2 regions of the Curtobacterium sp. MCJR17_043 genome follow, and region 2 is predicted to be linked to the other one. Evidence: riboswitches for the same ligand, from Rfam matches in the RefSeq annotation. Region 2 holds a riboswitch; the other holds the start of a gene.
The links. Region 2 has a riboswitch for thiamine pyrophosphate ahead of DEJ15_RS07065 (ECF transporter S component). Riboswitches for the same ligand answer to the same signal wherever they lie in the genome.
Positions count from the first base shown of each region.

Region 1 (7,033 bases), 330 kb from region 2:
CGGACCGGAGCACGGTGACGGGTCCGCGACGGGTGGCGATCGTCACCGTCTCCGCGGTCCGGCCGGTCAGCTCGCCGAGCGCGTCCCGCGCGCCGGCTCCGTCGTGCGCCCGCACGACGAGCCGGTCACCGAGTGCCGCGCCGTCGAGCACGACGAGGGCCCGGGTGCGGGCGATCGCCGCCTGGGACGGGACCGTGGTCGGCGGGTCGGGGTCGGTCATGGCTCCGAGGCTACGGGCTCGCACGGACGTGCGGGCCCGGTCGACCGTACGTCGAGGGGACGTCGAGGGGGACGCAGGACCGGCGCGGCTAGGGTGGCCGGATGGACAAGGCCCGGGTGGACAGCTGGATCTGGGCGGTCCGGATCACCAAGACCCGGTCCGCGGCGACGACCGCGTGCAAGGCCGGCCACGTCCGCGTCAACGGCGAGCGGGCGAAGCCGTCCCAGCCGGTCGGTCCCGGGGACGAGGTCCGCGTGCGCCAGGCCGGCTTCGACCGGATCGTCGTCGTGAAGAGCATCATCCTCAAGCGCGTCGGTGCGACCGAGGCCGCGAAGCACCTCGAGGACCGCACACCGCCGCGCCTGCCCCGCGAGGAAGCCGGCTTCGTCCCGATCCGGGAGCGCGGGGCCGGACGGCCGAGCAAGCGGGAGCGCCGGGACCTCGAGAAGCTCCGCGGGTACTGACCCCGACGGTGCGTGACGGCCGGCGGCGCGTGACGGGCGGCGCTGCTGGTCGGGCGGCGCTGCTGGTCGGGTCAGACGAACCGGACGGTCTGCTGCAGGCGGTCGCGGACCGCGAAGACGTCGACGGAGCCCTCGGGCGACCAGACGCCGGAGAGCACCTGCCCGAGCGCACTCCGACGGACGATGAACGCGGTCGGCTTGCGGGGGGGTCCCGACGAGTCGGACGTCCTCGTCGACCGCGGAGTCCGGCACCACCAGGACACGGCCGGTGAACCGGACCCGCGTCTGCTTCTGCACGGCACGGGCCGCGCGGACGAGCTCCTTCACCGGCTGCTCCCCCGGGCCGAGCGTCTCGCCGACGACCTCGCCGTGCTCCACCGCGACCGGGCCGCCCCAGTCGATCGACTCGAGTGCCCAGAGTCCGGTGGGCGTCAGCACCGCGTGGTCGAGCTTGCCCTCGGCACCGGCGTCGAGGTCGTGCCACACCGTGACGCCGATGCCCATCTCCGCGATGATCGCAGCCGTCGCCTCCTCGGCCAGCGCCTCGCCCAGGAGACGCCGGACGTGCCGGGGTGCCGACCGGACGAGTGCCGGGTCGTACGGGTCCTCGATCGGGTCGCCGAGGCCCACCCACTCACGTTCTGCGGCGAGGAAGACCTCGCGGGAGCGCCCGCCGGGGTGCCCGTACGACCGGGCCCGCGGGCGGGAGTCACGTCGGGCGGACGGGGGTGCGTAGGCGTCACGCCCGGTGTCCGACCGCCACGCGGCCGATCCGGACGGCGCTGACGAGGACCCCGCGCGCAGGGTCCCGGCGTCGTAGGCTCGCCGGGCCGAGGGCGTCCCGATGCGCTCCCAGGCGACCTGCACCCGGCGGAAGCGCTGGGCGTCCCCGCCGAGGTCGGGGTGGCTCTCACGCGCGGCCCGACGGTAGGCGCGTCGGAGGGTGTCGTCGTCGGCGGTCGCGGGGACGCCGAGGACCTCGTACGGGGTGGCGTCCGCCGGGCTGTCGGTCATGGCCCTGGAACGCTACCGGACGCAGGATCGAGGTCCGCCGCGAGGGCGCTGGGCACGCGCTGGGCGGTCGGCGACCTCGTCCCCGGCGCGCCCCGTCAGCGGAGCGCGGCGGTGATCCGGTCCCCGTGCTCCTCGAGCCACGCGACGTCGGCCCGGTACAGGTCGGCGTGCCCGTGCGCGAGGTCGCTCACGAACTTCGGGTTGCCCGCGGCCGCCTCGGTCTCGAGGGTCGTCACCAGGGCCACCAAGCCGGCGGTGATCGTCTCGACGAGCACGGCACGCGAGCGGTCGTCGAGACCGTAGGCGCGGCAGAACTCGGCGGCACGGGTGATCCGGTCCTCGAGCGCCGGGACGGGTCGACCCTCGTCGGCTCCGGTCGTGAAGGGCGCGAACCGGTAGACGGCACTGGCGACGTCCCAGACGCGGGGCCCGGGGTGCGCGGTGTCGAAGTCGATCACGCCGACCGCCGCGATGCCGTCGTAGACGACGTTGTACGGGGCGTAGTCGCCGTGCACGACGGTCTCGACCGGCACCCGCGCGGCCTGGGACCACACGTCGACGGAGTCGTCCAGGGGGAAGCTCGCCGCGGCGTCGTGCAGCTGTCGGAGCAGCCGGGCACTCGTGACGAGGGCGGCCTCGCTCGCGACGTCCTCGGTCCAGGGGTACTCGCCGGCCACTCCCGGGACGAACGTCACCGTCTCGAGCGCGTCCCCGAGCGAGATCGGAGCCGGGGCCGCCACGAAGCCCTGCTCGTGCAGGTGCGTGAGCAGCCGGTGGACCGTCGGTGTCCACGGCCCGGCGGGGCGGTGCACCCGGTCGTCGGTCTTGGTGATCCGTTCCATCGGGAACCTCCTGAACGTCGTCGTCGACGTGTCCGCAACTGTAGTGCTCCCGTCCCGTCGACGCCCGGCTCCGCGCCTCACCATCCGGAGGGCGCGCTGCACGGACCCGGAGGGCGCGCTGCACGGACCTACGCGACGCCGGGGCGACCACAGCGGCGGCAGCCGGTCGTCAGTCGGGCAGGAGCTCCCGCAGCCACGACGGCCCGCGGACGTCCGCCCCGACCGCGGTCACGCGGTCACGGAGGCCGCGGTCCGCGGTCACGACGACGACCGGGCCGTCCCCGGCCGCGACGGCGGTCTGCACGGCGGCGACGATCGCGTCGTCCCCGGCGGCCGGTGCCTGCTCGACGGTCACCACGGGGAGACCGGGACGGGTGTCGGCGGCGACGTCGACCGGGGTCGCACCCCGGGCCTCCCCCCTCGAGCACCACGGTCCACCGCGGCCACCAGGTGGCGGACGGCAGGTCCAGCGCGGCGGCGTCGACGCCGGACGCGGCGAGCGCGCTCACCCGGGCGACGAGTCGGGAGGCCGCTCCCGCGCGGTCCTTCCACCAGCCGTCCGGGACGCTCCCGACGACGTTCGCCGCGTCGACGACGACGTGCGGTGTCCGGTCGAGCGTGGCCCGGAGCGCGGGCCACGAGGCGCCGAACCCGGGGTGGAGCGGCAGGTCCGGCACGTCGGCGACGGGGACCCAGGCCAGGGCCAGGCTCTCACGGTCGGCGACGACGGGGGCGAACGGGCGGGAGGCGCGTCCCACGACGGTCGTGTAGGTCCAGAAGCCGAGGTCGAGGACGGCGGTGTGCCGGAGGTCGATGCCGTCCTCGGGGACGCCGGCCTCCTCGGCGGACTCGCGGAGGGCGGCGGTCACCGGGTCCTCGTGCTGGTGGCGCGCTCCGCCGGGGATCCCCCCAGGTGCCGCCGTGGTGGCTCCACTCGACGCGGTGCTGCAGGAGGACCCGTCCGCGTCCGTCGTCGACGAGCAGGCCCGCGGCGCCGAAGCGGCCCCACGCCTTGGTGCCGTCCGGGCCGACCGCCCAGGCGTCGCCGGGGTCGCGCGGTCCTGCCGGGGGGCCGGGTGGCGGTCCCGCCGGGGTCGCGGTCCGTCGTTCGTCGTCCACGGGTCCACCCTTCCACACCGGTCCCGGACGTGTCGCTGGACGACGGCGGCGATGCGTGTACGGTGTCGTCCGAGACACGGGGTGCCGCATCCGAGCGGCTGAGATCACACCCGTCGAACCTGCTCGAGCTCGTACTCGCGAAGGGATCGTCCATGGAGAACGCTGCGCCGACGACCGACTGGGTCGTCCGTACCGCCGACCTGCTGGAGGCCGTCCGGACCCGGGCGCCCCTGGTGCAGTGCATCACGAACACGGTGGTGCAGAACGTCACCGCCAACGTGCTGCTCGCGCTGGGGGGCGTCGGCCGCGATGGTCGACGTGCCGACCGAGGCGGGGCCGTTCGCCGGCGTCGCGGACGGGTTGCTCGTCAACACCGGCACCCCGCACGCTGAGCCGTCGACCGCGTCCCGCGAGGCCGCGGCCGCAGCGGCGGAAGCCGGGACGCCGTGGGTGCTCGACCCGGTCGCGGTCGGGTCGCTGCCGGTCCGGACGGCCCTGGCGCGGGACCTGCTGGCGATGCGCCCGACGGTGCTGCGCGGGAACGCGTCCGAGGTGCTCGCGGTCCTCGGCGCCTCGGCTGGCGGTCGCGGTGTGGACAGCACGGTCGGGACGGAGGACGCCCGCGACGCCGCGGTCGCCGCCGCGGACGCCGGGACCGCGCAGGCGGTGGCGGTCTCGGGTGCGGTGGACCTGCTCGTGGCGCCCGAGGGGCTGGTCCGCGTCGCGAACGGGACCGAGCTGCTCACCCGGATCACGGGTGGCGGCTGCGCCCTCGGGGCCGTCGTCGCCGCCTTCGCGGCCGTGGCGCCGGGGCGTGCGCTCGACGCGGCCGTCGCCGCGACCGCGGTCCACACCATCGCGGCGGAGCTCGCCGCACGGGACGCCGGCGGGCCCGGCGCGTTCCAGCCGCTGTTCCTCGACCGGCTCGCGTCGCTGACGCCGGAGGACGTGGTCCGGGAGGCCCGGATCACCGCCGACGGTCAGAGTGCCCGGGCCGCCTCGACGACGATCGGAGCGGGATCGTGACCGCCGACGCGGCTGCCGCTGCGGTGGCCGGGACCGCCGGACGCGTACCGGGAGCGCAGGAGCTCGGCGTCTACCTCGTCACCGACACCGCCCTGGCCGCTCGGCACGGGCACGGGGTCCTCGGCGTCGTCCGGGCGGCGGTGGGCGCCGGGGTCCGCATCGTGCAGGTCCGGGACAAGACGGCGTCCGCCCGGGACCTGCTCGCGTTGACGGTCGCGGTCGCGGACGCGGTCGGCGACCGGGCACTCGTCGTCGTGGACGACCGGCTCGACGTGGCGCTGGCCGCACGGCACGAGGGGCACGCGGTGGCGGGCGTGCACCTCGGACAGTCGGACGTCCCGGCGAGCGCCGCGCGTGCACTGCTCGGCCCGGACGCCCACGTCGGACTGACCGCGAACACGACGCGGCACCTGGTCGAGGTCGCCGCGATGCCGCACGGCACGGTCGACCTGCTCGGCGTCGGGGTCGTGCACCCGACGAGCACGAAGCCCGACCACCCGCCGGCGCTCGGCGTCGCGGGGTTCGCCCGGATCGCGGCGACGACCACCGTGCCGTGCGTGGGCATCGGCGGCGTCGGACTGGCGGACGTCGGGCCGCTGCGGGCTGCCGGGGCGGCGGGGGGTCGCCGTGGTGTCGGGCATCTGCGCGGCCCCCGACCCGGGTGCCGCGGCCGCCGCGTTCGTCGCGGCGTGGAACGGGGCGGGCCGGTGACCGCGACGACGGGGCCGGCTGCGAGCGGCCGGGTGCCCAGGGTGCTCAGCATCGCGGGGACCGACCCGACCGGGGGTGCGGGGATCCAGGCCGACCTGAAGTCGATCGCCGCCCAGGACGGGTACGGCATGGCGGTGGTCACGGCCCTGGTCGCGCAGAACACCCGGGGCGTGCGCTCGGTGCACGTGCCCGACACGGACTTCCTCCGCGAGCAGCTCGACGCGGTCTGGGACGACGTCACGGTGGACGCGGTGAAGACCGGCATGCTCGGCACCGCCGAGGTCGTCCGGGTCGTCGTGGAGTCGTTGCGGGCACACCGGCCGCGGTGGCTGGTCGTCGACCCCGTGATGGTCGCCACGAGCGGTGACCGACTGCTCGACGCCGATGCCGAGGCGGCGATGACCGACCTGTTCGCCCTCGCCGACCTCGTCACCCCGAACCGCGACGAACTGCGGGTGCTCGCCGACCTCGCCGGCTCCGACGCGACGGACCCCCCTCGACGCGGCCCTGGCGGTGGCACGACGCTTCGACGTCCGCGTGCTCGCGAAGGGCGGACACGACGGCGGCCCCACCTCGGACGACGCCCTCGTGACGCCGGACGGCTCGGTGCGGGTGTTCCCCGGCCCGCGGGTCGCGACGACGAACACGCACGGGACGGGCTGTTCGCTCTCGAGCGCGATCGCCACGCTCGTGGCCCGACACGGCGACTGGGAGCTCGCCGTCGGTGCCGCGAAGGCGTGGCTCACCGTGGCCCTCCGCGGTGCCGACGCCCTCCAGGTCGGGCACGGACACGGCCCGGTCGACCACAACGCCGCCGTGCGGGCCGCCCTGCCGGTCCCCCCGCCTGACCGACCTCTGGTGGACGGACGCGGCCGCGGTGCTCGACGAGACCCTCGCGTGCGCGTTCCTGCAGGGCCTCGCCGACGGCACGCTCGACGCGGAGGTCTTCGCCGGGTACCTCGCGCAGGACGTGCACTACCTCCGCGCGTACGAGCAGCACCTCCGGGCGATCGCGGCCGGCTCGACCGGCGACGCCGCGGCGTTCTGGACGACCGCGAGCGAGGGCTGCGCCGCCGAGGCCCGCGACCTGCACCACCGTAGACTCGCCGGGTCGCACGCGGACGACCCCGTGCACCCGGTCTGCGCCGGCTACCTCGCGCACCTGGCCGCGGCGGCCGACGATGCCGCCGCCACCGGGGACGTCTCGGTGCTCGCCGCCGCCGTCCTGCCCTGCTTCCGGGTGTACGCCTGGGTCGGGGAGCGGCTCGGCACGGCGCCGGTCGGGCACCCGTTCGCGGACTGGATCGCGGCGTACGGGGACCCGGGCTTCGCGGCGTCGAGCGCGCGGGCGACCGACCTCGTCGAGGAGCTCGCCGTGCGCGCCGACCCGGAGCTGCGGGGCCGGATGGCCCGCGCGTTCCGGGAGTCGGTCGCGCAGGAGCTCGCGTTCTTCCGGATGCCGGAGCAGTTGCCCGGTCCCCGGCGGGGCGGAGCCGCAGCGGGCCTCCCGGCCGGTGGGCCCGACTCGGGCCCGACCGCGGGTGCGGAGTCAGGCCGGGTGTGAGGGCGCGGTGCGGACCCCGTCCGCACCGGGGGGCGCGCCGCACCAGGGTGACCTGCAGGTCGGCGCCGTCGAC
Region 1 is NZ_CP126259.1:1,673,063-1,680,095, reverse strand. It holds gene DEJ15_RS08780 (hypothetical protein) at 1-220, opposite strand, end outside; gene DEJ15_RS08775 (RNA-binding S4 domain-containing protein) at 322-684, shown strand; gene DEJ15_RS08770 (hypothetical protein) at 756-947, opposite strand; partial or broken gene DEJ15_RS18250 (J domain-containing protein) at 1,027-1,698, opposite strand; gene DEJ15_RS08765 (phosphotransferase enzyme family protein) at 1,794-2,540, opposite strand; gene DEJ15_RS08760 (NUDIX hydrolase) at 2,777-3,409, opposite strand; TPP riboswitch at 3,727-3,823, shown strand; gene DEJ15_RS19460 (hydroxyethylthiazole kinase) at 3,812-4,051, shown strand; gene thiM (hydroxyethylthiazole kinase) at 3,978-4,685, shown strand; partial or broken gene DEJ15_RS08750 (bifunctional hydroxymethylpyrimidine kinase/phosphomethylpyrimidine kinase) at 4,682-5,812, shown strand; partial or broken gene DEJ15_RS08745 (bifunctional hydroxymethylpyrimidine kinase/phosphomethylpyrimidine kinase) at 5,910-6,140, shown strand; gene DEJ15_RS08740 (TenA family protein) at 6,274-6,960, shown strand; partial or broken gene DEJ15_RS08735 (metallophosphoesterase family protein) at 6,989-7,033, opposite strand, start outside.
Region 1: it holds a riboswitch for thiamine pyrophosphate, as region 2 does, so the genes downstream of both, DEJ15_RS19460 (hydroxyethylthiazole kinase) here and DEJ15_RS07065 (ECF transporter S component) in region 2, are expected to answer to the same signal.

Region 2 (7,033 bases):
CCGTCGACGGGCCACGACGACGGCAGGAGTTCGCCGGGCTCCAGGATCTTCTCGACGAGCGTGTAGGCGCCGCCGGTCAGGTCGGCGAGGTCGTCGAGGTAGCCGGCCGGGTCGGTCAGGCCGTCCGGGTGGTCGATGCGCAGCCCGTCGACGAGCCCGTCGCGGAACCACGAGCCGATGACCCCGTGCGAGGCGGCGAACACCTCGGGCTCCTCGACGCGGATCGCCGCGAGGGTGTTCACCGCGAAGAACCGGCGGTAGTTCAGCTCCGAGTCGGCGCGCTTCCAGTGCACGAACTCGTAGTGCTGCCGCGCGTGCACGGTCGCGACGTCGTCGCCGTCGTGCACGGTGCCAGGAGCGGTCGGGTACGCGGTCTCCCCGACGAGCAGGCGCGGCGCGTCGTCGGCGCTGCCGGTGTCGAGCGTGACACTGTCGAGCAGCCGGTCGTCGAGGACCGGGATGCGGATGCGTCCGCCGCCGGCCGCCCAGTCGACGTCGAACGCCCAGGCCATCGGTGACTCCTGGCCGTGCTCGAGCAGCGACCACCACCACGGGTTCACGGCCGGCGTGGCCACGCCGACGTGGTTCGGCACGACGTCGACGAGGACGCCGAGCCCGGCCGCGTGCGCGGCCTCGGCCAGTGCCCGGAGGGCGTCGTCGCCACCGCGGTCGGTGTCGACGTGGCTGTGGTCGACGACGTCGTACCCGTGGCCGGAGCCGGGCTCCGCCTGCAGGACGGGGGAGAGGTACAGCCAGTCGGCGCCGAGGTCACGGACGTAGTCCACGACGTCGCGCGCGGCGTCGAGGTCGAAGTCGGCGGTGACCTGGAGGCGGTACGTGGAGGTCGGGTTGCGGCGGGTCATGCGGCACTTCCAGGGGTGTCGGATCCGGCGGCGGGAGCGTCGCGCTCGGACGCAGCGTCGTCGGAGGGGGGGTGTGGCGGGGGGGTCTCGGTGCCGGTCGTCGGCGTCCCGGCGGTGTCCGCTGCCGGTGCCGGGGCGACGCCGGCGGCGCCGGCCGTCCCCGCCGCGCTCGGTGTCGCGGACGCTGCGGGGTTCGCGGGGGGTGGCGGTCGGGTGCTCCGGCTCGCTCTGCTCCGCGGTGTCGACGGGCGTGCGCTGGATCTCGTGCTCCGGCTCGGCACGCAGCACGATCATCGACCGCGCGGGCACGTCGAGCGCGTCGCCGGCCTCGAGCACTTCGTCGCGGGCCCCCGGCTCGGCGGTGTCGATGCGGACGGTCCAGCCGGGGGGAGTACTCCTCCGGCGGGAGGGTGAACGTGACGACACCGTCGTGCGCGTTGAAGTAGGTCAGGAAGGCGACGTCGGTGACCCGCTCGCCGCGGGCGTCACGCCCGCGGATGCCCTCGCCGTTCAGGTACATGCCGACGCTCTTGCCGAAGCCGGAGTCCCACTCCTCGGGCTGCATGGCGTCGCCGGCGGGCGTCAGCCACACCACGTCGGGCAGCGGCTCGCCCTCGCCCCGACGCACCGGACGGCCGTTGAAGTACCGGGTGCGGCGGAAGGTCGGGTGGTCGTGCCGGAGCTTCACGACGTCGGCGGTGAACTGGATGAGTTCGTCGTCCGCCGTGGACCAGTCGATCCAGCTCAGCTCGGAGTCCTGCGCGTAGACGTTGTTGTTGCCCTGCTGGGTGCGACCGAGTTCGTCGCCGTGCGCGATCATCGGCACGCCCTGGCTGAGCAGCAGCGTCGCGAGGAAGTTCCGCTGCCGCTGGAGTCGGAGCGCGTTCACGTCCGGGTCCTCCGTCGGCCCCTCCACGCCCGAGTTCCAGGACCGGTTGTGGCTCTCGCCGTCGTTGTTGTCCTCGCCGTTCGCCTCGTTGTGCTTCTCGTTGTAGGAGACCAGGTCGTACAGCGTGAAGCCGTCGTGCGCGGTGATGAAGTTGATGCTCGCCTTGGGCGTGCGGCCGTCGTGCTCGTACAGGTCGGCGGAGCCGGAGATGCGGGACGCGAACTCACCGAGGGTCGACGGCTCGCCGCGCCAGAAGTCACGGACGGTGTCGCGGTACTTGCCGTTCCACTCCGACCACTGCGGCGGGAAGTTGCCGACCTGGTAGCCGCCGGGGCCGACGTCCCACGGCTCGGCGATGAGCTTCACCTGCGACACGATCGGGTCCTGCTGGACGAGCTCGAAGAAGGCCGCGAGCCGGTCGACTTCGTAGAACTCACGGGCCAGGGCGGCGGCGAGGTCGAAGCGGAAGCCGTCGACGTGCATCTCGGTGACCCAGTAGCGGAGCGAGTCCATGATCAGCTGCAGCGAGTGCGGGTGCCCGACGTTGAGCGAGTTCCCGGTGCCCGTGACGTCCATGTAGTACCGCTTGTCGTCGTCGACGAGGCGGTAGTACGCCGCGTTGTCGATGCCGCGGAACGACAGGGTCGGTCCGAGGTGGTTGCCCTCGGCGGTGTGGTTGTACACGACGTCGAGGACGACCTCGATGCCGGCGCGGTGCAGCTCGCGGACCATCGTCTTGAACTCCTGCACCTGCTGGCCACCGTCGCCCGAGGACGAGTAGTGCGCGTGCGGCGCGAAGAACCCGATGGTGTTGTAGCCCCAGTAGTTCGACAGCCCCTTGTCCTGCAGGGTCGAGTCGTTCACGAACTGGTGCACCGGCATGAGCTCGAGCGTCGTGACGCCGAGTCGCTTGAGGTGCTCGATGACGGCCGGGTGCGAGACGCCCGCGTAGGTGCCGCGCTGCTCCTCGGGCACGTCGGGGTGCGTCTCGGTGAGGCCCTTGACGTGCGCCTCGTAGATGACCGTCTCGCCGTAGGGGATGCGCGGCGGGCGGTCGCCCTGCCAGTCGAAGAACGGGTTGATGACCACGCCCTTCACCATGTGCGACGCGGAGTCCTCGTCGTTCGTGGAGTCCGGGTCGCCGAACGTGTACGAGAACAGGGACTGGTCCCAGTCGATGTCACCGCTGGTGGCCTTGGCGTACGGGTCCAGGAGGAGCTTCGCCGGGTTCGAGCGCAGCCCGTTCGCCGGGTCGTACGGGGCGTGCACACGGAAGCCGTACTGCTGGCCCGGGCCGACGGTCGGCAGGTACGCGTGCCAGACGTGGGCGTCGACCTCGACGAGGCGGACGCGCTCCTCGGTGCCGTCGGCGTCGAACAGGCAGAGCTCGACCCCTTCGGCGACCTCGCTGAACACGGCGAAGTTCGTGCCGCTGCCGTCGTAGGTCGCGCCGAGGGGGGTAGGGGTTGCCGGGCCAGGTGTGCAAACGTGCCTCCAGAAGGGGTGAACCCGGCCAACGTATCGAGGGACCCCTGTGATGTCCGCGGCCCCGCCGAGTAGCGTCACCGCCATGACCAACATCGTCACGCAGATCGCAGACAAGGTGCGGCCCGTCGGCGTCGCCTCGAACTACGGCGACCCGGTGGACGTCGGGGACAGCACGCTGATCCCCGTCTCCGTCAATTGGTACGGCTTCGGCGGCGGGTCCGACGCCGACGAGGACGGCGCCGGTGGCGGTGGCGGCGGTGCCGTCTCGCTCCCCGTCGGCGCGTACGTCCGCCGTCCCGGCCAGGACCTCGCGTTCGAGCCGAACCTCATCTCGCTCCTCACCGTGAGCATCCCGGTCATCTGGGTCACGGGCAAGGTGCTCGCGAAGCTCATCCGCGCGCTGAAGAAGTGACGGACTGACCGGACGACGGACGGGAGGCACGGTGCGGACCCGCACCGTGCCTCCCGTCCGTCGCGGGTCGCGTCCCGCGTCCACATCGCCACTACACTGGCGGGACACACACGGGAGTCCGGGTCCACCGGGCTGAGAGGGAGCGAACGGCGCTCCGACCGTCGAACCTGATCCGGATCATGCCGGCGCAGGGAGGAGTCCAGGTCATGCCTGCTGTCATGCAGTCTGCTGTCCCGTCCACCACGCCCACCCGCTCGCTGCGGTGGCGGGTCGTGGACATCGTCGTCGCGAGCGTCCTCGCCGTCGCGATCGGCGTCGTCTTCAAGCTGTGGGAGTTCGGCTACGAGCCGATCAGCGCCGCCAGTGCGCTCGTGCTCCCCGGCACCCAGTCGCTCTTCGGCGGCGTCTGGCTGCTCGCCGGTCCGATCGTCGCGATCGTCGTGCGGAAGCCCGGCGCGGCTCTGTACGCCGAGATGGTCGCGGCGTCGGTCGAGGCCCTGCTCGGCACGCAGTGGGGGTGGCTCACGCTCGAGGCCGGGCTCGTGCAGGGCCTCGGCGCCGAGCTCGTCCTCGCGCTCTTCCTGTACCGCGTGTACCGGCTGCCGGTCGTCGTCCTCGCCGGGGCCGCTGCGGGACTCGCGCTCGGCGTCAACGACTCGTTGCTCTGGTACGCGGGGCTCGACGCCGGCTTCAAGGTCGTCTACGTGATCTGCGCCGTCATCTCCGGTGCCGTCATCGCCGGACTCGGCTCGTGGCTCATCGTCCGCGCCCTCGCCGCCACCGGCGTGCTCTCGTCGTTCGCCGCGGGCCGCGAGCACACCAAGCGTGCGGCTCGCGCCTCGGCGTGACGTCCGCACCGTCCGCCGCCGCCGGGCCCCTGTCCGACACCACGGCGTCCGCGGCACGGATCACCTTCCGCGACTGGGGGTGGCGGTACGCGTCCCGTGAGCGGTGGGCCGTGCGCGGGGTGGACCTGACCGTCGAGCCCGGCGAACGCGTCGCGGTCGTCGGGCCCTCCGGTGCCGGCAAGTCCACCCTGCTCCGGGCCGTCGCGGCCGTGCTGCCCGACGAACCCGACCCGGACGACGACACCGCCGCCGCGGTCCAGGGCGAGGTGCTCGTCGACGGGGTGGCCCCGGGCAGCGCCCGCGGCCGGGTCGGCCTGGTCATGCAGGACCCCGAGGTGCACACCGTGATGTCCCGGATCGGGGACGACGTGGCCTTCGGGTGTGAGAACACCGGGGTGCCGCCGGAGGAGATCTGGCCGCGGGTCCGCGCTGCGCTCGACGTCGTGGGACTCGACCTGCCGCTCGACCGGTCCACCGCGGCGATGTCCGGCGGGCAGCGGCAGCGGTTGGCGCTCGCCGGGGTGCTCGCGATGCGCCCGGGTGCCCTGGTGCTCGACGAACCGTGCGCGAACCTCGACCCGGACGGGGTCGCGCAGGTGCACGACGCCGTCCGCGCCGTGCTCGACGAGACCGGCGCCACGCTCCTGGTCGTCGAACACCGGATCGGCACCTGGCTCGACCTCGTCGACCGCCTGGTGCTGCTCGAACCGGCCGGCGGCGTGGTGGCCGACGGGCCCCCGGCCGAGGTGCTCGCCGCACACGGACCGGCGCTCACCGCGGCCGGCGTCTGGGTGCCGGGCAGCGAACCCGCACCCGGCTCCGCACGACACGGTGCGACCCGGAGCGTCACCGCGGACCGGCAGGGAGGCACGGATCGCCTCGTCGCATCGGCCCTCGGCACGGCGCGGGGCCGGGGACCCCGCATCGGCAGCGGGATCGACCTCTCCGTGCGCGCCGGGCAGGTCATCGCGGTCACCGGACCGAACGGCGTGGGCAAGTCCACGCTCGGACTGACCCTCGGTGGGCTCCTCCGACCCGCCGCGGGCTCCGTGCACGCGACCGCGGCACTGCGGGGCGACGCGGCCGAGGACCCGTCGGCGTGGTCGAGCCGCGAGCTCGCCGCCCGGATCGGCACCGTCTTCCAGGACCCCGAACACCAGTTCATCGCGCGGACCGTCCGTGAGGAACTCGCCGCCGGTCCGCGTGCCGTCGGCCGGTCGGACGTGGACGCCCGGGTCGACCGGGTGCTCGCCGACTTCGACTTGGCGCACCTCGCCGACCAGCACCCGTTCACGCTGTCCGGTGGCGAGCAGCGCCGGCTCGCGATCGGGGCCGTCATCGCCGCCGAGCCGCCCGTGCTCGTGCTCGACGAACCGACCTCGGGGCAGGACCGGGCGACGTGGCAGGCCGTGGTCGACCGGCTCGGCGAACTGGCGGACGGCGGGACCGCGGTCGTCGCCGTGACGCACGACCGCGACCTCGTGCGGGCGCTCGACGCGGACGAGGTCGTCCTCGGGTCCGACGGCGTGCGCGCTGCGGTGGCGGACGAGCACGACGGTCCGCCGCACGTGGCGCCGGCAGCGTCGGCCGCGACCGGATCGGCCGGCACCGGATCGGCCGCCCGGACCGACGCGGTCACGTCGACCGCGTCGACCCGCTCGGCGGACGAGCACAGCAGCACGGGCCGCGAGCGCACCCGCGCGACGACCGCCGGGGCCGCGGCCGGACCGCCCGTGCGGGCCGAGCCTCCCGTCCGGCCCCGCGGGATCCGCGGTGTGCAGCCGGTGGCGTCGCTGCTCGGCGTCCTGGCGCTCGGCCTGTGCCTCGTGCTCAGCCTGGACGTCGTGTCCGCCGCGGTCGCGCTCGGACTCGAGGTGCTCCTGCTCCCGCTCCTGCGGATCCCGCCGCGGACGTTCCTGCTGCGGACCGCACCGCTGCTCGCGGCGGTGCCACTGACAGCCGTGAGCATCGCCCTGTACGGCCGGCCGTCCGGGCGCGAATGGTTCGACGTCGGCTTCGCGCACGTGACCGACGGATCGCTGACCCTCGCACTGGCGACCGCGCTGCGCGTGCTCGCGGTGGGGCTGCCGGCGATCGCGCTGTTCGTGCGGGTGGACCCGACCGACCTCGCCGACGGGCTCGCCCAGCTGCTCCGGTTGCCCGCGCGCTTCGTGCTCGGCGCGCTCGCGGCGATCCGGATGACGACCCTGCTCGGCGATGACTGGCGGCAGCTCGGCAACGCACGGCGGGCCCGGGGCGTGGCCGACACCGGGCGGCTGCGGCGCGGTGCGTCCATGGCGTTCGCGCTGCTCGTGCTGGCGCTCCGGCGGGCGACGACGCTCGCGGTGGCGATGGAGTCGCGCGGGTTCGGTGCGCCCGGACGGCGGACGTGGGCGCGGAGCGTCCGGTTCGCCGGACCGGAGTGGGCGATGGTCGGGGTGCTCGTCGGCATCGGCGCCGTCGCGGTCGCCGTGGCGGTGGCGGCGGGGACGTGGCGTGTCTGACGAGCTGACCGGTCACACGACCGACCCCG
Region 2 is NZ_CP126259.1:1,346,842-1,353,874, forward strand. It holds gene treY (malto-oligosyltrehalose synthase) at 1-863, opposite strand, end outside; partial or broken gene glgX (glycogen debranching protein GlgX) at 1,122-3,238, opposite strand; gene DEJ15_RS07060 (hypothetical protein) at 3,323-3,652, shown strand; TPP riboswitch at 3,753-3,864, shown strand; gene DEJ15_RS07065 (ECF transporter S component) at 3,871-4,500, shown strand; gene DEJ15_RS07070 (ATP-binding cassette domain-containing protein) at 4,497-7,004, shown strand.